2 regions of the Pseudomonas sp. Leaf127 genome follow, and region 1 is predicted to be linked to the other one. Evidence: predicted binding sites of a transcription regulator. Region 1 holds the regulator's gene; the other holds the start of a gene.
The links. Region 1 encodes FliA, which starts transcription of late flagellar genes. Its sites were predicted from a motif close to CTAAAGTTTNNNNNNNNNNNGCCGNTAA; they were not measured.
Positions count from the first base shown of each region.

Region 2: ASF84_RS26025 (methyl-accepting chemotaxis protein) is a predicted target of FliA. The motif match lies at 3,581-3,608, and genes of this name have one in related genera.

Region 1 covers NZ_LMOA01000020.1:413,060-418,263, forward strand. The annotation lists gene flhF (flagellar biosynthesis protein FlhF) at 1-497, shown strand, start outside; gene fleN (flagellar synthesis regulator FleN) at 613-1,449, shown strand; gene fliA (RNA polymerase sigma factor FliA) at 1,446-2,186, shown strand; gene ASF84_RS12540 (chemotaxis response regulator CheY) at 2,432-2,806, shown strand; gene ASF84_RS12545 (protein phosphatase CheZ) at 2,826-3,611, shown strand; gene ASF84_RS12550 (chemotaxis protein CheA) at 3,643-5,204, shown strand, end outside.
Region 2 covers NZ_LMOA01000024.1:280,199-285,402, forward strand. The annotation lists gene ASF84_RS26020 (diguanylate cyclase domain-containing protein) at 426-1,832, shown strand; gene ASF84_RS26025 (methyl-accepting chemotaxis protein) at 1,878-3,518, opposite strand; gene ASF84_RS26030 (hypothetical protein) at 3,731-5,204, shown strand, end outside.

The sequences.
Region 1 (5,204 bases):
TCAATGTGCCGGTGACCCATGTCGATCCTGGCCAGTCGCTGGCCCAGGCGCTGGAGCCGTTGATTCGCAAGCGCGTGGTGTTGATCGACACCGCCGGCCTGCAAGCCAGCGACCCGGCCTTGCGCCTGCAACTGGAAAGCCTGGCCGGGCGCGGCATCCGTGCCCGCAACTATCTGGTGCTGGGCACCACCAGCCAGAAACAGGTACTGACGGCGGCCTATCACAGCTACAAGCGCTGCGGCCTGGCCGGCTGCATCCTGACCAAACTGGACGAAACCGCCAGCCTCGGCGAAGTCCTGAGCCTGGCGATCAGTCACGAATTGCCTGTGGCCTATCTGACCGATGGGCCGCGTATTCCTGATGATCTGCACCTGCCGCGTCGTCACCAGCTGGTGAGCCGCGCGGTCAGTGTGCAGATGCAGGATGAGCCGAGTGAGGAGGCCATGGCGGACATGTTCGCCGACCTCTATCACAAACCCGGCAAGCAAGTGGGGTAATTGATGGAAACGATTGGAAGGTCCCTGCATATCTGGTCTGCCAGGCATTGTTCGCAAGCGAACGTGCAGCCCGTAATGTGGTTTCGGTCTACGCATGACAAGGTAATGAAATAACATGGGCAGCATGCATCCCGTACAGGTTATCGCCGTGACCGGCGGCAAAGGTGGCGTCGGCAAGACCAACGTGTCAGTGAACCTTTCACTGGCGCTGGCCGAGCTTGGGCGACGTGTCATGTTGCTCGATGCCGACCTTGGCCTGGCCAATGTCGATGTCTTGCTGGGCCTGACCCCCAAGCACACCCTGGCCGACGTCATCGAAGGCCGCTGCGAACTGCGCGACGTGCTGTTGCAGGGCCCTGGCGGCGTACGCATCGTGCCGGCGGCTTCCGGCACCCAGAGCATGGTGCACCTGGCGCCCGCCCAGCATGCCGGCCTGATCCAGGCCTTCAGCGAGATTGGCGACAATCTTGACGTGTTGGTCATCGACACCGCTGCCGGTATCGGCGAGTCAGTGGTCAGCTTTGTGCGCGCCGCCCAGGAAGTGATGCTGGTGGTGTGCGACGAGCCGACCTCGATCACCGATGCCTACGCCCTGATCAAGCTGCTCAACCGTGACTACGGCATGAACCGTTTCCGGGTCCTGGCCAACATGGCCCAGAGCCCCCAGGAAGGGCGCAACCTGTTTGCCAAGCTGACCAAGGTCACCGACCGTTTCCTTGACGTGGCGCTGCAGTATGTCGGTGCCGTTCCCTATGATGAGTGTGTACGCAAGGCCGTGCAGAAACAGCGCGCCGTCTACGAAGCGTTTCCACGTTCCAAGTGCGCCCTGGCGTTCAAGGCCATTGCCCAGAAGGTCGACACCTGGCCTCTGCCGGCCAATCCGCGCGGGCACCTTGAGTTCTTCGTCGAGCGGCTTGTTCACCAGACCAGCGCAGCGGGACCCGTTCAATGACAGCCAGCGGTTACCAGATGTACAGCAAGGCTTCCAGGAATTCGCAGTACGAACTGATCGAGCGTTATGCGCCGTTGGTCAAGCGCATTGCCTATCACCTGCTGGCGCGCCTGCCGGCCAGTGTGCAGGTGGAAGACCTGATCCAGGCCGGCATGATCGGCCTGCTGGAAGTGTCGACCAAATACGATTCGAGCAAGGGCGCCAGTTTCGAGACCTACGCCGGCATCCGCATTCGTGGCGCGATGCTCGATGAGGTGCGCAAGGGCGACTGGGCACCGCGTTCGGTGCACCGTAATACCCGCATGGTCAGCGATGCGATTCGTGGCATTGAAGCAAAAACCGGCCGCGACGCTAAAGATCATGAGATTGCGGCCGAACTCCAGTTAAGTCTGGATGATTATTACGCTATCTTGAACGACACCTTGGGCAGCCGCCTGTTCAGCTTTGACGACCTCTTGCAGGACGGCGATCATGACGGGCTGCACGAGGATGGCGCCAGCGCTTCGCTGGAGCCGTCGCGGGACCTGGAAGACGAGCGCTTCCAGGCCGCGTTGGCCGATGCCATCGCCAATCTGCCGGAGCGTGAGCGTCTGGTATTGGCGCTGTACTATGACGAAGAGCTGAACCTCAAGGAAATCGGTGAGGTCCTGGGGGTCAGCGAATCACGGGTCAGCCAGTTACACAGCCAGTGCGCCGCACGTTTGCGGGGGCGTTTGGGGGAGTGGCGCGCACGCTGACAGCGTCCGGAGTGTCCGGGCGGCTGCAGACCGGCTGTGCAAGGCGTCACGTGTCGAGTACCCGGACAAGGCAGGAGCCTGTCAGCATCCCTGGGGATGACTGGTTCAGGCGTTTGCCCGTGTCCATGTGCCAGGCCTGTGAAAGCGGCAAGCGGTCGAAAATGTGCTGTGCCGGTATTGAGTGAACAGCGGGTCCGGGAGCCGGGCTCGTTCAGGACTGTTTGGAGGTCGAATTGGACAAGAACATGAAAATCCTCATCGTTGACGATTTTTCAACGATGCGGCGGATCATAAAAAACCTGTTGCGTGACCTGGGGTTCACCAACACGTCGGAAGCCGATGACGGCCTGACCGCATTGCCGATGCTGCAAAGCGGTGGTTTCGATTTTCTGGTCACTGACTGGAACATGCCCGGCATGTCGGGTATCGACCTGTTGCGTCAAGTGCGCCTGGACGAACGTCTCAAGCACATTCCGGTGCTGATGGTGACTGCCGAAGCCAAGCGTGAGCAGATCATCGAAGCGGCCCAGGCTGGCGTGAACGGCTATGTGGTCAAGCCTTTTACCGCCCAGGTACTGCAAGAAAAGATCGAGAAGATCTTCGAGCGCGTCAATAGCTGATGCATGCCGCGAGGGCGCTATGGACAACAACGATTCATTGGGCGACTTCGAGTCGACCCTGAAAAAACATGCGCACGAGCTTGTCGCCAGCCTTGAAAGAGGCAAGTTCGGCGATGCCGTGCAATTGATCCATGAGCTCAACCAGACTCGGGACCGCGGCCTTTATCAGGAAGTGGGCAAGCTGACACGTGAATTGCACAGTGCGATCGTCAACTTCCAGATAGACCCGCAGATGCCACAGGCCGAAGAGGTGTCGCAGATCACGGACGCCACCGAACGCCTGTCGTATGTTGTGCGCCTGACCGAGGGCGCGGCCAACCGCACCATGGACCTGGTGGAGCAGAGCACGCCGCTGATGAACAGCCTGAGCGACGACGCCAAGGCGTTGAGCGCCGACTGGGGGCGCCTGATGCGCCGCGAAATCGGTGCCGAAGAGTTTCGTGGGCTGGCAAAGCGCGTCGAAGGCTTTCTTTCTCGTACCGAAAAGGAAAGTCACAGCGTGGCGACCAACCTCAACGACATTCTGCTTGCTCAGGACTATCAGGACCTGACCGGCCAGGTGATCAAGCGCGTGACGCAATTGGTCACCGAAGTTGAAAGCAATCTGCTCAAGCTGGTGCTGATGGCCAGCCATGTCGATCGCTTTGCCGGCATTGAACATGATCGTGAAGCACTGTTGGCGGAAAATAATCCGAAAAAAAATCTCGCCCAAGGTGAAGGTCCGCAAATTCATGCCGATAAACGGGAAGATGTCGTTTCCGGTCAGGATGATGTGGACGACTTGTTATCGAGCCTCGGCTTCTAGGTCTTGACGGTTAATTTTAGGGAGCACCCCCATGAGCTTCGGCGCCGATGAAGAGATCCTTCAGGATTTTCTGGTAGAGGCCGGCGAGATTCTCGAGCAATTGTCCGAACAGCTGGTCGAGCTTGAAAGCCGACCGGATGACGCAGACTTGCTCAACGCAATTTTTCGCGGTTTTCACACTGTTAAAGGGGGCGCCGGCTTCCTCCAGCTGCATGAGCTGGTGGAGTGCTGCCACATTGCCGAGAACGTGTTCGACATCCTGCGCAAGGGTGAACGACGCGTAGATTCAGAATTGATGGACGTGGTTCTCGAAGCCCTGGACACCGTCAACAGCATGTTCGGCCAGGTGCGCGAGCGCAGTGACGTCACGCCTGCCACCCCTGAACTGCTGGCGGCGCTGGCGCGTCTGGCCGATCCGCAGGCCGCTGATGAAGCACCTGCGGCCGCGGAGCCTGTGGCACAACAGGCTGCAGAACCTGAAGCCCCGGCCCCTGGCGATGAAATCACCGATGACGAATTCGAGCGTCTGCTCGATTCGCTGCAAGGTGCCAAGTCCGATGCCCTGGCACCTGCTGCACCTGCACCTGTACCGTCTGCGCCGGTGGCGGCCAGCGATGAAATCACCGACCACGAATTCGAAGCGCTGCTCGACCAGTTGCATGGCAAGGGCTCGTTCGATGCCGGCATCGCAGCGGCAGCCCCCGCTGCCACAGCGGCAGTGCCAGCGTCGGCAGCGGCCCCAGCGGTGAACAGCGACGAAATCACCGACGACGAATTCGAAGCGCTGCTTGATCAGTTGCATGGCAAGGGCTCGTTCGATGCCGACAAGGCGACACCCACCGCAGCGGCCAGCCCGGCGCCTGTGGCGGTCGCCAAGGTCGAAGTCAAGGCTGAGGCGGGCGCCGATAAAAAACCGGCGTCTTCGGACGAAATCAGCGAGCACGAATTCGAAAACCTGCTCGACCAGTTGCATGGCAAGGGCAAGTTCGAGCCGGCCGCCGTAGCCGATGCCGTGGCGGCCGCCGTTTCTGCACCGGCCGCACCCGTCAAGCCAACTGCGCCGGCCGCTGCAGCACCGGCTGCCAAGGCGGCACCCGTGCCAGCCGCAGCGCCCGCCCGTGCCGCCGCGCCGGCCCCGGCCCGTGCCGCGGCGCCAGCGCCGGAAAAACCGGCAGCGGCAGAGGTCGAGACCACCGTGCGCGTCGACACCGCGCGGCTGGACGAGATCATGAACATGGTCGGCGAACTGGTGCTGGTGCGTAACCGCCTGGTGCGCCTGGGGCTCAACAGCGGCAACGAAGCCATGTCCAAGGCGGTGTCCAACCTGGATGTGGTGACCGCTGACTTGCAGACCGCGGTCATGAAGACCCGCATGCAGCCGATCAAGAAGGTCTTCGGTCGCTTCCCGCGTCTGGTTCGCGACCTGGCCCGGCAGCTCAAGAAAGAAATCAACCTGGAGCTGGTCGGTGAAGAAACCGACCTCGACAAGAACCTCGTCGAGGCCCTGGCCGACCCGCTGGTCCACTTGGTGCGCAACGCGGTGGACCACGGTGTGGAAACCCCCGAAGAGCGCGAGGCCTCCGGCAAGCCGCG
Region 2 (5,204 bases), on a different contig from region 1:
GCACGCACAAAATGCGCATTCTGGCCTTGTTACCAGTGCTTCTCAAGCCTGATCGACATTTGATGAACCGCCTGCACGATCATGGCAGGTTGTCGTCTGGACAATGACGATGTTAAGCAATGCTTGGACAGGCAACATAATAGAACAGCAGGAGAAGAACTAAGTTTCGGCCCAATGGCACCGACCCATGACCTGGACAGCAAAGATAGGATCCAATAATTCAGACAGTCGTTGGAATAACCTGTTCTGCATGAAGATCGCTGACATTCGATTGACAGCAAAAAGCCGCATGATAACGGGTGGTCCCTCTGCAGTCAGGCGATTATGATAGCTCATAGCTATCAATTTTTTCATTCAAGGCCGATTAAAGAACCTGCAAGGAAAGGAGTCCTGCCGATGTTTGTCATTGTCTTTCAGGTGTCCTCATGCTCAAACCCACTCTGGCTCGATGGTTCGCGCTGCGTCACAGCCACCCGCTGATCTGGCGCCTGCTCCCGGCGATCATGGCCTTGTCGCTGCTGATCGTGCTGGGCTGCTACCTGTTGGTAAAGACCGCCCTGAGCCAGGACGCCGACGTGCAGCAACGCTCGCGCATGTTCATTGCCCGTACGGTGGAGCAGGTGCGCAACGAAGTGGGCCTGAATATCATCAACTACAGCAAATGGGGCGAGGCCTACAAAAACCTGCACCTGGAGGTGGACAAGGTCTGGGCCGACGAGCAGCGCAACGTCGGCGACATTCCCTACGAGCTATATGGCTACAACGGTGTGTTCGTGGTCAATGCCCAGGACCGCACGGTGTACACCGTGATTGACGGCAAGGCGGCCAGCGTGCAGGCCGGCGACTGGCTGCAAGGTGACCTGCCTACCCTGCTGGTGGCGGCGCGTGAGGCCGACCGCAACGATACCAGCGTCGTGCAGGCGTTCAGGGTCGATGGGGTGGCCGCGCTGGCGGCGGCATCGGCCATTACACCGGGCTGGGATCCGGCCCTGCAAAGAACGCCCGGCCCGGCCTCGGTCATGATTCTGGTCTCGGTCCTGAGCCAGGACAAACTGGAACGCCTGAGCGAAACCTATGGTCTGCCGGAGCTGACGGTGTCGCCACGGCCGCTGCCCGGCCTGCAATCGATGAGGTTGCTGGATTCGGACATTCATCTCAACTGGACACCGCCGACCCCCGGCATGCATTTGCTTGGCCAGACACTGCCGGTGTTCATCGCCGGCGTCCTGGCGCTGATCGGTGTACTGACCGTGCTGGTGCGCCATGCCATGGCGTCGGCGCGCCAGCTTGAGGCGCAGTTCGCCGAGATCCGGCACTTGTCGCAGCATGACTTTCTGACCGGACTGCCCAATCGGTACCAACTCGATCAGTTCCTCACTCGCCATCTGCAGCGTGATGGCCTGCAACGGCTGGCGGTACTGAGTCTGGACCTGGACGGTTTCAAGCCGATCAATGATGCGCTGGGCCACGCCGCAGGCGACCGGGTATTACAAGACGTGGCACAGCGACTGCGCGACATGACACCCGCACACGGCATGATGGCTCGCTTTGGTGGTGATGAGTTCATCATGGTCTGGCCGGACGCACCCGGCTTGCCGGACATCGAGTGCCTCTGTGCACAGATCATCGACGCCCTGCGCGCCCCTGTCGAGCTGCCCACCGGCAACGTGAGGCTGGGTACCAGCATTGGCATCGCTCTGGCGCCGCAGCACGCCGGCAGCGCCCTTGAGCTGTTACGCATGAGCGATACGGCGTTGTACCAGGCAAAATCGGCGGGGCGCTGTACCTGGCGGGTTTACCAGATGGCGATGGAAACAGGTCAGAAAGGCTAGGCGGCGTCTGTCCGGTAACCGGATATAACGCCGCCCCGGTCACGCCTACAGGCGGAACTGGCTCACCAGCCCGTTGAACGACACGGCCAGGCGTGACAGTTCCTGGCTGGAGGCGCTGGTCTGGTTGGCACCGGCGGCGGTCTGGGTCGAGAGGTCCTGGATATTGACCAGGTTGCGGTCCACTTCACGGGCGACGTGGGCCTGCTCTTCGGAAGCGGTGGCGATCAGCATGTTGCGGTCGTTGATCTGCGCGATGCTGTGCGCGATGCGTTCCAGGGACTGACCGGTGGCCTGGGCCAGGGACTGGGTGTCGCTGGCCAGGCTACGGCTGTTGCCCATGGCCCGCACGGCCTGGTCGGCACTGCTCTGCACCGAGCTGATCATGGCTTCGATCTCGCCGGTGGACGCCTGGGTACGGGCCGCCAGGGCGCGGACTTCATCGGCGACCACGGCAAAACCACGGCCTTGCTCGCCGGCACGGGCCGCTTCGATGGCGGCGTTGAGGGCCAGCAGGTTGGTCTGCTCGGCAATGCCGCGAATCACGTCCAGCACCTTGCCGATCTCACGTACCTGACCGGCCAGTTCTTCGACCTGAACGGTGGAGCTGGAAATCTCGTTGCTGACCGTATCGATGGCCTTGACCGCCTCGCGGGCCTGATCACGACCACTGGCCGCTTCGGCGCTGGTGACCTTGGAGGCGTCAGAGGTGGAGATGGCATTGCGGGCCACTTCTTCGACGGCCGCCGTCATCTCGTTCACGGCAGTGGCCGCCAGCTGGATTTCGTCGTTCTGGCGGGTCAGGCCACGGCTGCTTTCTTCGGTGACGGCATTGAGCTCTTCGGCGGCAGAGGCCAGTTGGTCAGCGGCACTGGCGATCTGCTGGATGGTGCCTTTCAGGCCGCTCTGCATGCTGCCCAGCGCCGTCAGCAACTGACCGGCTTCGTCGAGACGGGTGCTGGTGATCGGCTGGGTCAGGTCACCGCTGGCCACGCGCTGGGCGCTGGCCACCGCGGTGGCGATCGGCGTGCTGATCAGGCGGCTGATGAACATGCCAAGGCCAAAGGCGGCCAGGAAGGCCACGGCGATGCCGATGTACAGGTTGCGCTTGGCCGCCGTTTCCTGCGCCTCGGCGTCTGCGGCACCTTCACTGGCCTGGCGGTTGTTGGAGTCGACCATGATGGTCAGCTCATCGCTGATGCGCGTGAACGCCTGGAGCACTTCGCCGTCGATCAGTGCCCGTGCAGCATTAAGGTCACCACTGGACACCAGGTTCAGCGCCCGGTCGATCATGGCCTGATACACCGGCCAGTCGATTTCCATCTTGTTTCCGGCGGCACGCTCGTCGTCGGCCAGCGGTGTAATGCGGTACTGGGCAAACGCTTTTTCGGCCGAGGCGCGGTTATCACGCAGACGCGTGATGATGCGCTCGCGATCGGCCGGCGGGGCATTGACGGCCACGGCCGACAGCAGGCGATACAGGTCGCGGTTCTGCGCCACGGTGCTGGTCTTGGTCTCGTTGGTCTTGCTGACCGACACCAGGTTATTGGCGAACACCTGCTTGAGGCTTGAGGAAAGCTCACTGATACCGCGACTGCCGATCAGCCCCACAGCCAGCGTAATAAGTGCGCACAGCGCAAAGGAGGTGAGGAGCTTGGTCGAGAGTTTGGCGTTGTAAAACCAGTTCATGCTTGAATCCTTCAAAGACCGGCGCAGGCAAGAGCGCATAGGGTTAAAAGCTACAACAGGCCTTATCGGCCGCAATCAAGCGGAATACAGACCGTTCGGAAATTTTTATAGATTTTTCACGTAATCGGATCGTTGCGCCCACAATCGCCTAGGAAATTTTCACACCACTCGGGTTAAGATCGCGGGCCTTGAACACCCGAGACCACAACCGGATGTCCGCCACGCCCAGTCCTTCAAGCCCTGCCCTGCCAACCGTCCTGGCCGGCCCTATCCTGCGTCGTCAGGAAAGCGGACGCCTGGTGTTCTGGCTGACGGGCTCACGCAGCATCGACCTGACCTTGCGCCTGGCCTACACCGATGCCCAGGGCCAGGTGCAGCAGCTTGACCATGCGCTGGACGGCGACCGCTGCAAGGTCATTGCCGTCGGCCAGCATGCATTCGTGCACCTGATCGACCTGACGCTGGACACGCCGTTGCCCTGCGACACGCAGATCGACTACGACCTGCTGACCGACGATGCTCGGCCATCGATCGCCGACTGGGCGCCGCACCTGTTGTATGCCGGCGCGAAACTGCCCAACTTCGTGATTCGCAGCCGCATCGACCATATGTTGCATGGCTCTTGCCGCAAGCCGCACCATCCTTCTCTGGATGGTCTGCTGTGCGCTGACCGGCTGCTGGCCGAGACGCCCATCCCCTCGCAGCGCCCGGCCCTGTTGATGATGAGCGGCGATCAGGTGTATGCCGATGACGTCGCAGGCCCTACGCTGAGGGCCATCCATGCGCTGATCGAACGCCTGGGGCTGTTCGATGAAAAGCTTGATGGCGCGATCGTCGAAGACAGCGTCGCGCTCTACGCCCATGAGGCCAGTTATTATGAACGCGCCGAGCTGCTGCCGGCGCTCAAGAGCAACGAGACCCTGCGCGACCGGTTCTTTGGCGGCGTCAGCAAACCGGTGTTCACCAGCAGCAATGCCGGCAATCACCTCGTGACCCTGGGCGAGATCATGGCCATGTACCTGCTGGTCTGGTCGCCGGTGCCCTGGACGCTGATCGACCCGGACCTGCCTGAGCTGACGCCTGACGAACACACGTGCTACATCCAGGAGCAGGAAGTCATCGATGCCTTTCGCGACAACCTGGGCGATGTGGCACGGGTCATGGCGCACCTGCAATGCCTGATGATCTTCGACGACCATGATGTGACCGACGACTGGAACCTGTCGGCCAGCTGGGAAGAAACCGCCTACGGGCATCCGTTCTCGCGGCGCATCATCGGCAATGCGCTGGTGGCCTACCTGTTGTGCCAGGGCTGGGGCAACAACCCCGACGCCTTCGACGAGCCGCTGCAACAGTTGCAGGCCTTGAGCCGTGGCGCTGTCGACAACGGTGGCCTGCTCGACAGCGCGGCGCTGGATGCCTTGATCAATGATCTGCTGCGTTTCGAGCGCTGGCACTATGTGATGCCGACCGAGCCTGCGCTGGTGGTGCTCGACACCCGTACCCGGCGCTGGCGCAGCGAGTTCAATCTGAGCCAGCCGTCGGGGCTGATGGACTGGGAAGCCTTGTGCGAGCTGCAACAGGAACTGCTCGACCACAAGAGCGCCATTATCGTGTCGCCGGCACCGGTGTTCGGCGTCAAGCTGATCGAGGCCATCCAGCGGGTGTTCAGTTGGTGCGGCTATC